Regions from separate parts of the Paenibacillus sp. FSL R5-0341 genome, predicted to be linked through region 1. Evidence: predicted binding sites of a transcription regulator. Region 1 holds the regulator's gene; each other region holds the start of a gene.
What was found. Region 1 encodes Rex, which represses fermentation and respiration genes when NADH is low (regulators of the CRP and FNR family bind a similar motif). Its sites were predicted from a motif close to TTGTGAAATATTTCACAA; they were not measured.
Positions count from the first base shown of each region.

Region 2: the regulator Rex is predicted to act here: its motif matches at 1,953-1,970, upstream of MKX75_RS26950 (formate/nitrite transporter family protein).
Region 3: the regulator Rex is predicted to act here: its motif matches at 3,293-3,310, upstream of MKX75_RS14540 (cytochrome ubiquinol oxidase subunit I).

Region 1 covers NZ_CP150241.1:4,044,811-4,049,441, forward strand. Annotated here, with positions in the region: gene MKX75_RS18080 (DUF5590 domain-containing protein) at 1-25, opposite strand, end outside; gene MKX75_RS18085 (amidohydrolase) at 65-1,372, opposite strand; gene MKX75_RS18090 (redox-sensing transcriptional repressor Rex) at 1,359-2,012, opposite strand; gene dinG (ATP-dependent DNA helicase DinG) at 2,231-4,631, opposite strand, start outside.
Region 2 covers NZ_CP150241.1:5,987,306-5,991,936, reverse strand. Annotated here, with positions in the region: gene MKX75_RS26955 (S-layer homology domain-containing protein) at 1-1,701, opposite strand, end outside; gene MKX75_RS26950 (formate/nitrite transporter family protein) at 2,079-2,930, shown strand; gene MKX75_RS26945 (molybdopterin oxidoreductase family protein) at 3,357-4,631, shown strand, end outside.
Region 3 covers NZ_CP150241.1:3,245,690-3,250,320, reverse strand. Annotated here, with positions in the region: gene cydD (thiol reductant ABC exporter subunit CydD) at 1-770, opposite strand, end outside; gene MKX75_RS14545 (cytochrome d ubiquinol oxidase subunit II) at 785-1,798, opposite strand; gene MKX75_RS14540 (cytochrome ubiquinol oxidase subunit I) at 1,798-3,162, opposite strand; gene MKX75_RS14535 (MFS transporter) at 3,578-4,631, opposite strand, start outside.

The DNA of each region.
Region 1 (4,631 bases):
ATATCCACTTCTTTTTTTTCTTCAAAAGCCGAACTTCCTTTCCCTATGATGTTCTGCCTTGCAATTAACGAGCAAGCAGACCATCAAATGCCAATTGAGACTCACGCAAAATACGCTCTTCATCCAGTGTCAGACATTCGCCATGTTTGACCACTTGTTTGCCATCCACCCATACGTGCTCTACATCTTTGGCAGAAGCCGAGTAGATGGTATGTGACATCAGGTCTGTATGTGGGTAGAAGTGTGCCTGTTCAATGTCCAAAGCGATAAAATCAGCCTTCATGCCGACCTGAAGCGCTCCCGTATTGTTTAAGAAGATAGATTTGGCACCATATGACGTTCCGAGTAGTAATGCTTCACCCGCTGGCACTGCCGTCGGGTCACCAGATACACCTTTGTGGATCAATGCAGCCAGTCTCATTTCCTCGAACATATCCAGGTTGTTGTTACTTGCTGGTCCGTCAGTTCCGAGTGACACGGTAACTCCTGCTTTCAGCAACGCAGGTACACGCGCAACACCGGAAGCGAGTTTCAGGTTACTTCCCGGGTTATGGGATACAGCCACATCATGTCGAGCCAGAATCTCAATCTCTTCGTCATTCAGATGCACCGCATGTGCAACCAGGGATGGACGGGAGAAAAAGCCCAGTTTCTCCAGATGTGCTACAGGACGCAGTCCATAATCAGCCACGTTCTGCTCGACTTCACGAAGCGTTTCCGACATATGTGTATGAAGAGGAAGGTTTAGGTCGTTCGCGACCTGTACAAGCTTCTCTATGTAGTCAGGAGGGCATGTATATGGTGCATGTGGCGAGATTACGGTTGTAATGCGACCATCTGCCTGTCCATTCCACTCACGTGCAAACGCTGCCGACTCCTCCAGCTTCCGCAGTTGCTCTTCTTCCGAGCACAGCCCAATTACACCACGTGCCAGTGCTGCTCTAACGCCGGATTGCTCCACAACTTTGGCAACTTGATCCATGTGATCGTACATGTCCAGGAAAGCTGTAGTTCCGCCTTTCAACATTTCAAGCACCGATAGCGAAGTTCCCCAATATACGTCTTCTGAAGTCATTTTCGCTTCCATCGGCCACATTTTTTCCTGCAACCATACTTGCAACGCAAGATCGTCTCCGTGCCCTCTGAGCAACGACATCGCTGCATGACCATGCGTATTGATCAGACCCGGCAGGAAGAACAGTCCTTTTCCATCCACTTTGGTACAATTTTTGTCTTCATCCGGCAATGTCTCACCAATATGCACAATCTTGTCATTCTCAACAACCATGTATCCGTGGACCACGTTCCATGTTGTGCCGCCTTCATTAACCGCAAATTTGCCGTTGTGAATTACCCATCTATTTGTTGTCATCTTCCTCGTCGTCCTTTCCAGTCTCCAAGTAATAGGCCAAACTAAGCAGATCCGTTGTAAAGTCAGCATGGTGAATGCGGATATGCGGCGGTGTTTTTAGAATTGTTGGTGCAAAATTAAGGATCGCTTCAATTCCCGATTCAATAAGCTGATCGGCTACATTTTGAGCTTCCGTATCTGGAACTGTAATAATACCGATGCGGATGTTATCCGTTTTAACCGCTTCCGTCAATTCATTCATTGGTTTTACCGTCAAACTGTTGATTTGACTACCAATCTTAGGTCCATATGCATCAAATACAGCAACAATCTTCATGTTGTCTTTCAGATATGCGTTGTAGTTGGACAAGGCCTGTCCGAGGTTACCCGCACCTACCAGAGCTACATTAATTTGCTGATCGATTTTGAGGATGTGACGAATTTTCTCAATCAAGTAGGAAACATCATAGCCGATCCCTTTTCGACCAAAATCACCGAAGTAAGCCAGGTCTTTACGAATTTGGGCCGGATTCAGATCCAGCCTCTGTCCAAGCTCTTGAGAAGACACCGTAGCCACCTCACGCTGATGCAACTCGCTCAAATAGCGCAAGTATACAGGCAGACGTCGTACCACCGCTTCCGAAATTTTATCTGATTTCATTCTTGCTCCCCCTTACCAAGCCCACGATAAAATAATAGATGAAAAGATGAGCATTCTGTATAAATTCAAAGATAGAAGTGACTTTTTATACAGAATGCTCCTTGTAATTTAGGTTATAAGTTCTTACGTGCAACTGCTTTATTCGCAAACGGAAAGATCTCATAAAGTTTAACGCCAAACTGCAGCGTCATGCAATGATATAACGAACAAAACAACCATTATTCTTGTTCTTTAGCAGGTTTTTCCAACCATTCGGTAATTCGTGGAACCATTTGCTCTGTGAGCATGTGCTCCATTTTTGGACCAGGTAATGAATATAAAAAGAATTTACCATAGTACGCTTCAATTACGCGTGTATCATAGACAATCACAATTCCTCTGTCCTTCCCGGTACGCACCAATCGGCCAAATCCCTGCTTGAACCGAATGACCGCTTGCGGCACGGACAGTTTCATAAAAGGATTTTTCTTTTGCTCCTGGAGCAGCTCACTCTTGGCTTCCACCAGCGGATGATTCGGTGGCTGGAACGGCAATCTTACAATAGCGAGACAGGTTAGCGCATCACCCGGGATATCTACACCCTCCCAGAAGCTGCTTGTGCCCAGAAGTACCGTAGCTTTGGCATCCTGGAACCTGCGAGTCAGCTTGGAGCGGCTTCCACTGTCCACGCCTTGCCCCAGCAACGAGATGTCGTTACCAGACAACGCCTCCTTGAGCGGATCATAGACCTGTCGCAACATCTTGTATGAAGTAAACAGAACCATCATGCGTCCACGGGTGGCAATTGCTGTCTCTGCGAGGGACTGCACCAGCATATTAACAAAGTGCGCATCACCCACACTGCCCTTCACACTCGGGAAATCACGCGGAATCACCAAAAGTGCCTGATCACGATAGTTGAAAGGTGATGGCAGCATCGACGTTAATAGCCGATTATTATCGGCGGCTTCCTGCAAGCCAAGCTGCTCAATCATGAACTGGAATGACTTATCGACAGAGAGCGTAGCCGATGTAAGCACAACGCTTTTCTTTTTGTCAAAAAACAAATCCTTAAGTTGTGCACTGACATCTACAGGTACAGCATACAGCTGAAGCGATTTGCTGCGGAACTGGCCGCTGGCTTCCATCCAGTACACCGTTTTGGCATCATCCATACGCATGAAGAACCGTAGATTCTCCTTCAACGTAGTCAGATCTTTCAGCAATCCTGTGATGTCCGTGATCAGGCTATCCGATTGATAATCATCCTGATCTTCCTTCACCTCAAGCAGCAATTTGTCCCCTTTGCGAACCAAATCACCCAGTGTCACATAGATCTGGTTCTCCAGATCCTGCAACTCTTGCCATTTCGCAGGTTTCTGAGATGCCTTCAGACGCAGGGAAAATTGACCTGTCTCTCCCGGTGAAGCATCACTTCGTTCAGGCAACAGCCCGAACAGAGCATCGCTCATACGATCCCATAACTCTTTGACCTCAAGAGCGAGCGGAAACATCTGATCCACCATGGAGCCCCATTGCACCGAATTTTCATGTCCGGATAACTGCGAACGAAGCATAGGCAGCTGACCATTACGACTGTCTTTAAACAGACGGGTCAGTGTATGAACCAACGTGAAATATTTCATATGCATTCCAAGATGTTTACCAGCTACATCCTCCAGATGATGGGCCTCATCGATCACAAGACTCTCATAAGCTGGCAGCAGCTGATGTGCTGCTTTGACATCCGTAAATAATTTGGAGTGATTGGTGATTACAATATCTGACAACCCGGCCTCATGTTTGGCACGATGATAGAAACATTTGCGGAACCATGGACAGGATCTTCCCAGACATGACTCGGATTCGCTTTGTACGGTCTCCCAGAAGTCCCCACCGCGTCCGCTAAGGTTAAGTTCCTCATCATCTCCGGTTTCGGTCTGCGTAAGCCAGACGATCATCTGGGCAGCTGTGAAATAATCCTCTTTCGGTGTGGCGAATTCACGTTTATTGATTTTGTGTTCAAATTTGCGCAGGCACAGGTAATGTCCACGTCCTTTGAATACAGCAGCCTTAAACGGAAACGGAACCACTTGGGTCAGCATCGGAATGTCCCGCTCTCTCAATTGTTCCTGCAGGTTGATCGTATGCGTGCTGACCATGACTTTCTGTTCTTGCTTCACACTTTCGTAAATAGCAGGCAACAGATACCCCAGAGATTTACCGGTACCCGTTCCAGCTTCGATCAAGAGGTGTTTCTCTTCGTCCAAAGCTTGCCTTACACTGCTGAACATCTGAGTCTGCGCTTCGCGCTCTTCATAATGATCCAGCGTATCCTTCAGGTTCTCCCGAACCTGGTCCATAAACTGTTCGAAGCTTACACCATCAAGGGGGTTACCCTCACGTTCATCACGTGGTGCACCAATATCCGTCCAATCACTCACATTAAGAGCAAGCTGACGATAATAGGTATGTCCGTCCAGGTCCTGGATCGGCTCTGCTTCCTTCTCACTGCGCATTCCGTCCAAGAACCAACCCAAGTCACTGTCTTCTGGTGCGAACAGGTCACTGAGCCGCTGAATCGTTATGAGCGGTAATTCCTTTAACTCATCCAGACATTTGAGCAGCACATAGGCTGTC
Region 2 (4,631 bases), 1.9 Mb from region 1:
AACGTTATGTTTGGTCCACGTTGAGCTGGTGTTCAAGACACCTGTCGTTTCTAACATGATAGGAAACGAATAATCATCTGATCCGACAATTACATATTTTCCATCTACATAGATGATGTCATTTAACGCGTAATATTTTTTATGAACTTCATCATTGGAATCAATGATCTGGTTCCAATTCAATCCATTTGCATCAGACTTCCAGATTACTCCGTAACCTGTTGCGATATATGCACCGTTAACATACTTCACATTAAATATATCTCTATATGGAAGTGCGATGTTTGTGCCCTTCGTCCAAGATAATCCGTCAACGGAGTTGAGCGTATTACCCGTATCAGTTACTGCAAGAAATCCTCCACTTGCACCATAGGTCAGCGCTACTACTCTGCCCGTTACACCGGTGGGAAGATTGCTGAGCGTCCAATGTTCACCATCGGCGGATACCCCAATTTTTTTACCTATGGCGACAAAAGTGTTATTGCCGTAAGCAACTTTGGAAAAAGCCTCTGTAGGAAGAAACTGACTATTTGTACTTAGATGCTCCCAATCGCTAGCCGAATTCAACATAAGGCCATCTGTTGTATCACTTCCATAGAGTGAATCACCGACAACGACCCAGTTGCTACCGTTATAAGCGATGCCCTGCAGATTTCCCGCGATTTTTTTCCAATCGGATTTGTCCGCGGTGACGACAAGGCTGTTAGGAGCCGAGGTGACAAGAACCATACCCGTTCCATTCGAAGCTGCAGATTGGATGATCATATTGGTTACTTTGAGTTCTGGGGTCCAATTGACGCCGTTATCTGTGGATGAATCCAGTTTACCCGATGTACCGAAACGATAGAGTGTCCCGCCATCTTTCAGTACGCCGAATGTACCATTATAGGAGGAGTCGGCTGTAAACGTTATCCCGTCACTACTGGAGTAGCCATTTGTTTGGCTTTCAAGCATGTGAAGCTTACCGTTGTAGACAGCGAACCCTCCCAAGTCATAGTTGCCTTTGAATCCGTTCGTCCAGCTTGTCCCGTTACTGGAGTAGGCATATCCGCCTAATACGTTACCTCCAACAACATATCTGCCAGAAATATAGGCCAGGTCCATCAAATAAAAGGGGGTGCTTGTTGTGTTACTTGGTGGCCAAATTTTTGGTACAGTACTCCATAACGTCCATGTCACCCCATCCGAAGATGAATAGATAATGCCGACATCTTGCGCTCGGTCACTGGCATGCCATTTTCCACCAACAGCATAAAAATTGCTGTTAACATAAACGACTTTTTGCAAAATGTCACCATTAATTCCCGATGATTTGTCAACCCAAGTTTCGCCATCAGACGAAACGATCAATCTTGCTTTATTGGGAGTAGATTCCACCCCGACTGCGACATATACATTGTTTGCATACACGAGGCTTCTCCATGATGTTTTTTCGTTAGAAACTCCTGTATTCACTACAGCCCAGTTTAATCCATCTGTGGACTGAACAATACGCCCCTTTTCACCCACTGCGGTGTATTTCCCGTTAGCATAAACGACGTTTACCAGATTACGATCAACGTTGTTATTGACTGCGGACAGTATATTCACATTTCCGTTAGCGGAAGCATGATCTTGGGGAAGAAGGACATTAGGGAGAACCAGAGTGAATATCAAAGCATACATCATAACTGTTCTCCAGCGTAAAGAATGTTTGAACATGTTTAAACCTCCTATTGTCCGTAGATATCCTATGAAATGACCTACAGAACATCATTTTGATGACGTACACAACATGGAACTGTTTCTGACCCACTTCCGACCCTGCCCAACAGATATAAATTCAATATGTGTGCCTATTATACAAATTGATTCTGAACAAATTCTGAGCAATTTCCTTCATATGTATAAGCTTCTATAACAGTCGCATTTGCCAGAAAACTATAATTTAAAAAGCTTCTTTATAAACAACATTGTGATAATTTGCACAAAGTTTTGAATAGGACCAAGATACAATTAGGATATGGCATTCAACGCAAAACTAATGAATTTCAGGTGGTTTTATCCAATGATGAACAATGAAGGAGAGGATGAGTGATATGGCAGCAAAAACACCTCTTGAGGTTGCACAATATACGGCGCAAACAGGCATGAAAAAGGCTCAATACCCGGTATCTTCTGTACTGGTGCTCAGTTTTCTGGCAGGGGCTTTTATCGCGTTAGGATTTCTACTGGATATTCGGGTGATTGCATCTGCTCCGGCAGAGTGGGGAAGTCTAGTCAATCTGATTGGAGCAGCGGTGTTCCCAGTGGGATTAATCATGGTACTCATTGGTGGTGGTGAGTTGCTGACAGGTAACATGATGGCAGTTCCACTCGCGACGATTGCTCGAAAGTTATCCGTAGGTAATATGTTGAAAAATCTAACCTTAGTGACGATGGGTAACTTTGTTGGAGCTTTGTTTGTCGCATACGCATTTGGACATGTGCTCGGTCTGACCGGAGAGGGTGTATATCTGGCGAAAGTGGTGGATATGGCTGGGCATAAGCTACATGACGGCTTCTTGCAAGCTTTTATCTCCGGCATCGGCTGTAACTGGCTGGTTGCGCTGGCGGTGTGGCTATCTTATGCATCAGATACAATGAGTGGCAAGGTACTGGGCATTTGGTTTCCAACGATGGCATTTGTGGCCATTGGATTCCAGCACGTTGTGGCCAATATGTTTCTGATTCCGGCGGCAATCTTCGAAGGGTATTATTCATGGGGACAATACGTCATGAATTTCATTCCAGTATGGCTCGGGAATCTGACTGGGGGAGCTCTGTTCGTAGCTGCAGCCTATTGGGTGGTGTACCTGCGTCAAGCTGAGCCGAAAGTGAAGCGGGAGATAGCGACGTCGAACGAAGCTGTCGAGACGGAGGCAAGAGCAATGTGGAGCAAACAGGCATAGCGGGCACAGCGCAGTATATATGCACCTTATAGTAGAAGTGAAGACGATTCTGATCTTGCTCGGTTCATGGCGAATATGCTGTGATGGAGCAGGGCGGGATCGTTTTTTGTATGGGGACTGATTGGAGTTTAACGCAAAATAAATTCGCCATGACAAGGTTCGGGGGAACGAAACCTGTTCATGGCGAATTTCGGGAGTGGTCCATGATATGGCATGAGGAGGAAGTGGGGAAACACTAGCCTAATGCCTTATTTTTAATTTACCCCTGAATTCTAAAGTTGAATCAAACGATAAAACATTTTTTTGAAAATAATTTTAATCCGCTATAGCGGTGAATATTGGGCAAAAATATACTGTTCTCTTTACGTATTAACCTCGAAGAAGATATGATATAGGGATAGTTTTTTAAAGAGGGGGAGCCATACGATGATCGATCAGGAGAATGGAATTTTCGCAGCGGTATGCCCGCTCGATTGTCCGGATACTTGTGGTCTGTTACTACATAAAGAGAACGGTAAAATTGTGAAGGTGGCAGGCAACCCGGATCATCCGATCACCAAGGGTGCTATTTGTAATAAAGTCAGAAATATGACCGAGCGGGTGTATCACCCTGAGCGTTTACAATATCCGATGAGACGTGTAGGAGCCAAAGGGGAAGGTAAGTTCGAACGAATGAGTTGGGATGAAGCGATTCGCGAGATTACGGCCCAATTCACTGCATTGTCCGAGACTTACGGCCCGGAGAGCATCCTGCCCTACAGCTTTTACGGTAACATGGGCATTCTCGGCGTAGACGGCATGGACCGACGTTTCTTCAATGCGCTTGGTGCGAGTGTACTGGAGCAGACGATTTGTAATGCGGCCGGGAATACCGGCTGGAAATATACGATGGGCGCCAACCATGGAACGGTGCCGGAAGATACGGAGCATGCGGATCTCATCCTGGTATGGGGCGGGAATATCGTCAGTACGAATATGCACCAGGTTGTTTACGCGGAGAAAGCCCGCAAGAAAGGCGCCAAGATCGTCGTCATCGACGTTCATCGTAATCGTACCGCGCAGTGGGGCGACTGGTTTATTCCTTTGTATCCGGGCACGGACAGCGCACTGGCGCTGGGATTGATGCATGTGCTGTTCGAACGGGGACTGACGGATGAAGCGTTTATGCAAAAGTATACGGTGGGACATGAGGCACTGCGTGATCATGTCCGCAGTTACACCCCTGAACGTGTTGCACGCATTACTGGCGTGCCGGAGGAAACCATTGTGGAGCTGGCTGAACTATACGGCAACGCACAGGCAGCTCATATTCACATTGGCAATGGCCTCCAGCACCATGATAATGGGGGCATGAACGTGCGTAGCGTCGCATGTCTGCCTGCCATCACGGGGCAATGGCTGAAGCAAGGTGGCGGTGCTGTTCGCACCAACAGCTACGCGAGCACGAATAGCGACGTGCTGGAACGTCCGGAGCTGCGGCAGAATCCGGAGCCGCGAGTGGTGAATATGAACCGGATTGGTGAAGCGTTGCTGGAAGCAGAGCAGCCGATTCGGGCTATGATGGTTTACTGCAGCAATCCACTGGTGGTGGCACCGGATACCGAGCGGGTGGAGCGAGGTTTTGCACGTGAAGATCTGTTCACGGTTGTGCATGATCTGTTCATCACGGATACGGCGAAATATGCAGATATCGTATTGCCA
Region 3 (4,631 bases), 800 kb from region 1:
CTTAACATCACGATCGATTCCAGCATAAACGTATTGGTAAATGCAATCTTCAAAATGCCCATGGTGGCATCACGATAACCTAGACTGCTGCGTTCAATCTCCTGCTGTTGACGTTTAGACCGTCCGAATATTTTTAACGTAACCAGCCCTTGAAGCGAATCCAGAAACGTACCGGAGAACTCGGCCAGTTGCGCGTATTTTTCTTCTGATTTGTTCTTCGTCTGAAGCCCCACCAAAATCATAAAGAGTGGAATAAATGGTGCCGTAAACAGCATAATCCAGCCTGTGTTGGCGTGCTGCGTAAATGTAACAACCAGAATCAGAACTGCGATCATCGCAGCTTCCATCATTCGTGGCATGTACTGACTGAAATAACTGTCGGCTTCATCTACAGCATCCAAAGCAACGCTGACCTTTCCTCCCGTCTGTCCACGAAGGGTTGAAGGCATGGAAGCTTGAGTCAGTTTTTGCAAAACGGCTGCTCGCATATTCGTCTTGGCGCGTGCTGCCATATGCAAGCCCACTTTCCCATTGCCATACGTCAACAGTGTACGTACAGCCATAACAGCCAGCAATAGAACAAGCAACAGGATCACGGATGAAAAGGAAGCTTTCTCTACAAAGATTCGCTGGACTGCTTCAGCCACCAATGTGGCCTGACTTACAATAGCTACACCAAGCGCCAGCGAGATGATCGCAAGGAAAAGCCTGTTTTTTCGTTGTAAAGACATTTGCTGCGAGATCAGATTGGATTTGGCTCTCCTCTTCATGGAACGCTCCTCCTTTATTTTTTCCCTTTCACATAATCCGCGTCAAACAGGAACAGTTTGAAGACCAGAATCAGAGAAGGAATTAACAGGCACAGACCACCGATAAACACGACCACTAGAGCGAAGCCCATTGCAGGCGATGTGGCGCTGCTCTGAATCGTGATGTATGGATCAAGAATGTAAGGATATTGCCCAATGCCGTAAGCGAAAAAGGCTGTGAAAAATTGCAGCATGATACATATAAAAGCTAATCCGTAACGCCGTCCGTTATATAACAGCCACATAGCAATCATGAAAAACGCAACGGAAAGCGCCAGTAGCCACCATAAATCCATCATATTTTGAAAATGACGCTCATTGTGTTGACCCAAATATATAAATGCAGTCAGCGCGAGAATAATGGTCGGTGTGCTCCAGAACAATGCATAGTTCCGCATCAGCTTCAATGCCGAATGATCCTCTGCCCGTGAAGCGTAAAATGTGAGAAATGATCCGCTAATGAACAATACGGACACGATGGCTAGACCAACGATGCTCCACGATAATGGATTGGTGAACAGCGCCCAGTAATCCAGGGAAACGGTATCCCCCTGCTTCAAAATAAAGCCACCTTCAGACAATGTCAGTGCTACTGACAACGACGCCGGAATAAGCAAACCTGTAGCTCCGTATAGAAACAAGTACACGATACTTTTTTTGGAACCATAATTTTCGAAAGCATAGAACGACCCACGAATGGCAAGTAGAATGACGGCAATACTTCCCGGAACGAGCAGCGCGGAGCCATAATAATAGGCCGTATCTGGAAAGAAGCCGACGATGCCAATATAGAAAAAGACAAAGAATACATTGGTGATCTCCCAGACCGGTGATAGATAGCGAGAGATCAGACGATTAATCAGGTGATCCTGCTTCGTCAGGCGTGCATAAAAGGCGAAGAACCCTGCTCCAAAATCAATGGATGCTACTATAAGATAGCCGTACAAGAACAGCCAGAGTACCGATATACCAATCAACTCATAACTCATTATGCCTGCTCCCCTTTCTCGGCTGATTGATCATGCTTCTCTTTCAACCATTTCTCCATCTCAAGTTCAGCAGGATTGTTATTGAACAACCTTCTCAGTACGACGACACACATAACGCCTAGCAGGATGTAGAGAAGCAAGAAGACGAAAAATAAAATTCTCACACTCGGTGAAGAAGTAGCGGCCTCTTCTACCCGCATATAACCTCGGATGATCCATGGCTGTCGCCCCACTTCTGCATAGAACCAGCCCATCTCAACAGCCAGAAAAGCAAGCGGTGCACTGAGTGCAACCATACGAAGCATCCACTTGTTAAACTGATTACGTTTCTTCCAGAACACAAACAGGAAGTACAGACTTGATATAGCAAGCAGAGCGAAACCTATTCCAGCCATTAGATCAAACAAGTAATGCACAAGTAATGGTGGATGCTCGTCTGGTGGAAATTCATTCAACCCGGTTACTTCGGCATTAAAGTCTCCAAAGGCAAGGAAGCTGAGCAGCTTCGGCAAATGAAGAGCGCCTATAATTTCATGCTCAGCATTCAACCATCCCAATAAAATGAGATCCGCGCCGCTTTCTGTCTCGAAATGCCACTCTGCAGCTGCGAGTTTCTCCGGCTGATGCTCAGCCAAAAACTTGGCAGATACATCTCCAGCTAAGGAGTTTAATAAACTGAATACGAAAACTACGGCCATCATGAGATTCAAGCCTTTTTTGTGGTAGGACGACACTCCTTTTCTCAGCATCGCAAAGGCTGCAATTCCTGCTAACAGTGCAGCTCCTGTCAAATAGGCTGAGCTTAATACATGGAACACCTTGGAGAACGTCGCCGTATTCAGCATCGCTTGTACGGGGTTCACTGCCATGAATTGACCTGCTTCCATGACAAAGCCTTCAGGCTGGTTCATGAATCCGTTCACTGTTGTAATAAAAACAGCAGACATGCCTGCCCCGGCGACAATCGGAATGGTCAGCAGCCAGTGGATATACGGATTTTTAAACCGATCCCATGTGTACAGATAAATGCCCAGGAATATCGCTTCAAAAAAGAATGCGAACACTTCCATAAATAGTGGCAGTGCAATGACATTCCCGGCCAGCTTCATAAAATTCGGCCATACCAAGGCCAACTGCAGTGATATCGCTGTACCTGTCACGACACCCACAGCCACAGAAATGACAAACCCTCTGGACCACCTCTTTGCCATAAGTATGTAATGGTGATCCTTCTTCCGAATACCGATGAACTCTGCAATAGCAATCATCAAAGGTACGCCGACACCAAGCGTTGCAAAAATCACGTGGAAACCGAGCGTCAAACCCGTCACCAGCCTGCTCCATAACACCGTATCAATAGCCATTCTTTGTGTTGCCTCCTTTCAAACTCTGTTTCATTTTTGTGATCAATTTTTGCTTAGGACAAGGTCTGCTACTCATTAGTTGCATTAAATACCAGGTTTGGACGTTCCTAATCGTTCATGTGAACGAATTAAGAGAAAAATTTCACAAAGTAAATGACAACGATATCTTGCCACATGTTCTTTGCGTTTACTCCTGTTGATTCCTGATATCAAATGCATAGAAAATGCTCTGCAAGACCTAATAATCAAAATTATTATATCTTTATTTTTATCTAATTCAATCAAAGTCACGTCTTCTACCCTAAACGTTCAAGAAAGGATCAACTCTTTCTGACAACTTGGTGAAAAACAAAAAAAACACCCAATGGAGCTATTGATTCATTGGGTGCAACCGTGGTATTAAAGGGCGTTTCGCTTAGTTTACCTGCTCTGGATTCACCCCATCCTCCTTGCTACGTATGCTCATAATGATTAACGATGCAGCAAGCACTGTAAGGATGACGCCAAGTATCTGAAATCCTGTCACACTGAATGTATCTCCCATGACGATCCCAATCAATAATGACGATAAGATGGTCCCCAGGTAGCGTGATGTATTAAAAATCCCCGATGCTACACCGATCATTTCTTTGGGTGTGCTTTTGAACAGAGCTGCTTGCATGCCAACTGCGTTTAAGCCGTTACTTATGCCAAATAAAGCTAAAGCAACAATGATAATGACGATTGGGGAAGTTTCGTTCATGACGGCGATAAATAGCGAGCCGACTGTCATTAAACCAGCGGATACGATCAGAGCTGGTCGTGATCCCGATCTGTCAATCCAGCGCCCGGCGATCGGAGAAATAATTAGTGAACACACCCCCAAGGCTAGCATACTCATTCCTGTATAGACTTCATTGAGATGACGTACCTGCTTCAAGTACGTAGGAACGCCAAAAAAAAGAGCGTAAAACAGGATGTTCACCAGCATGTATTGCACATTGACCCACGTCATTTCGGGGTATATGGCAAACGTTCGCAAAGGGATAAAAGGTGTAGCTGCTTTTAATTCATGTCGTATGAATATAACTAGTGTAATTATGCCGATTCCTCCTGTCAGTAGATGCCAAGATGAAATATCTCCTGTGGAATTCACTGAAAGTAAACCAAGGAGTAGAGTCACCAAGGCTAACGTAAACATCAGGATACCTGGTGCATCAATTAACGCAAGCCATTGCCGAATGGACATATGAGCAGAGATAGACGGAGATGTCTCGTCCTTCGGGATGCTTTTCCAGCCGAACCAAAAGCTTACCATGACAAACGGAATATTAACGATGAATATGCTATGCCAGTCCCACCAATGAATCAATACACCACCAATAAAAGGTCCAATTGCAGCTGCTCCAGAGAGGAATATCGCCAAGGTAGACAAGGCGGATGCTTGTTTTTCAGTCACGTTCATTCTCACAATCGCCATTCCGACAGCC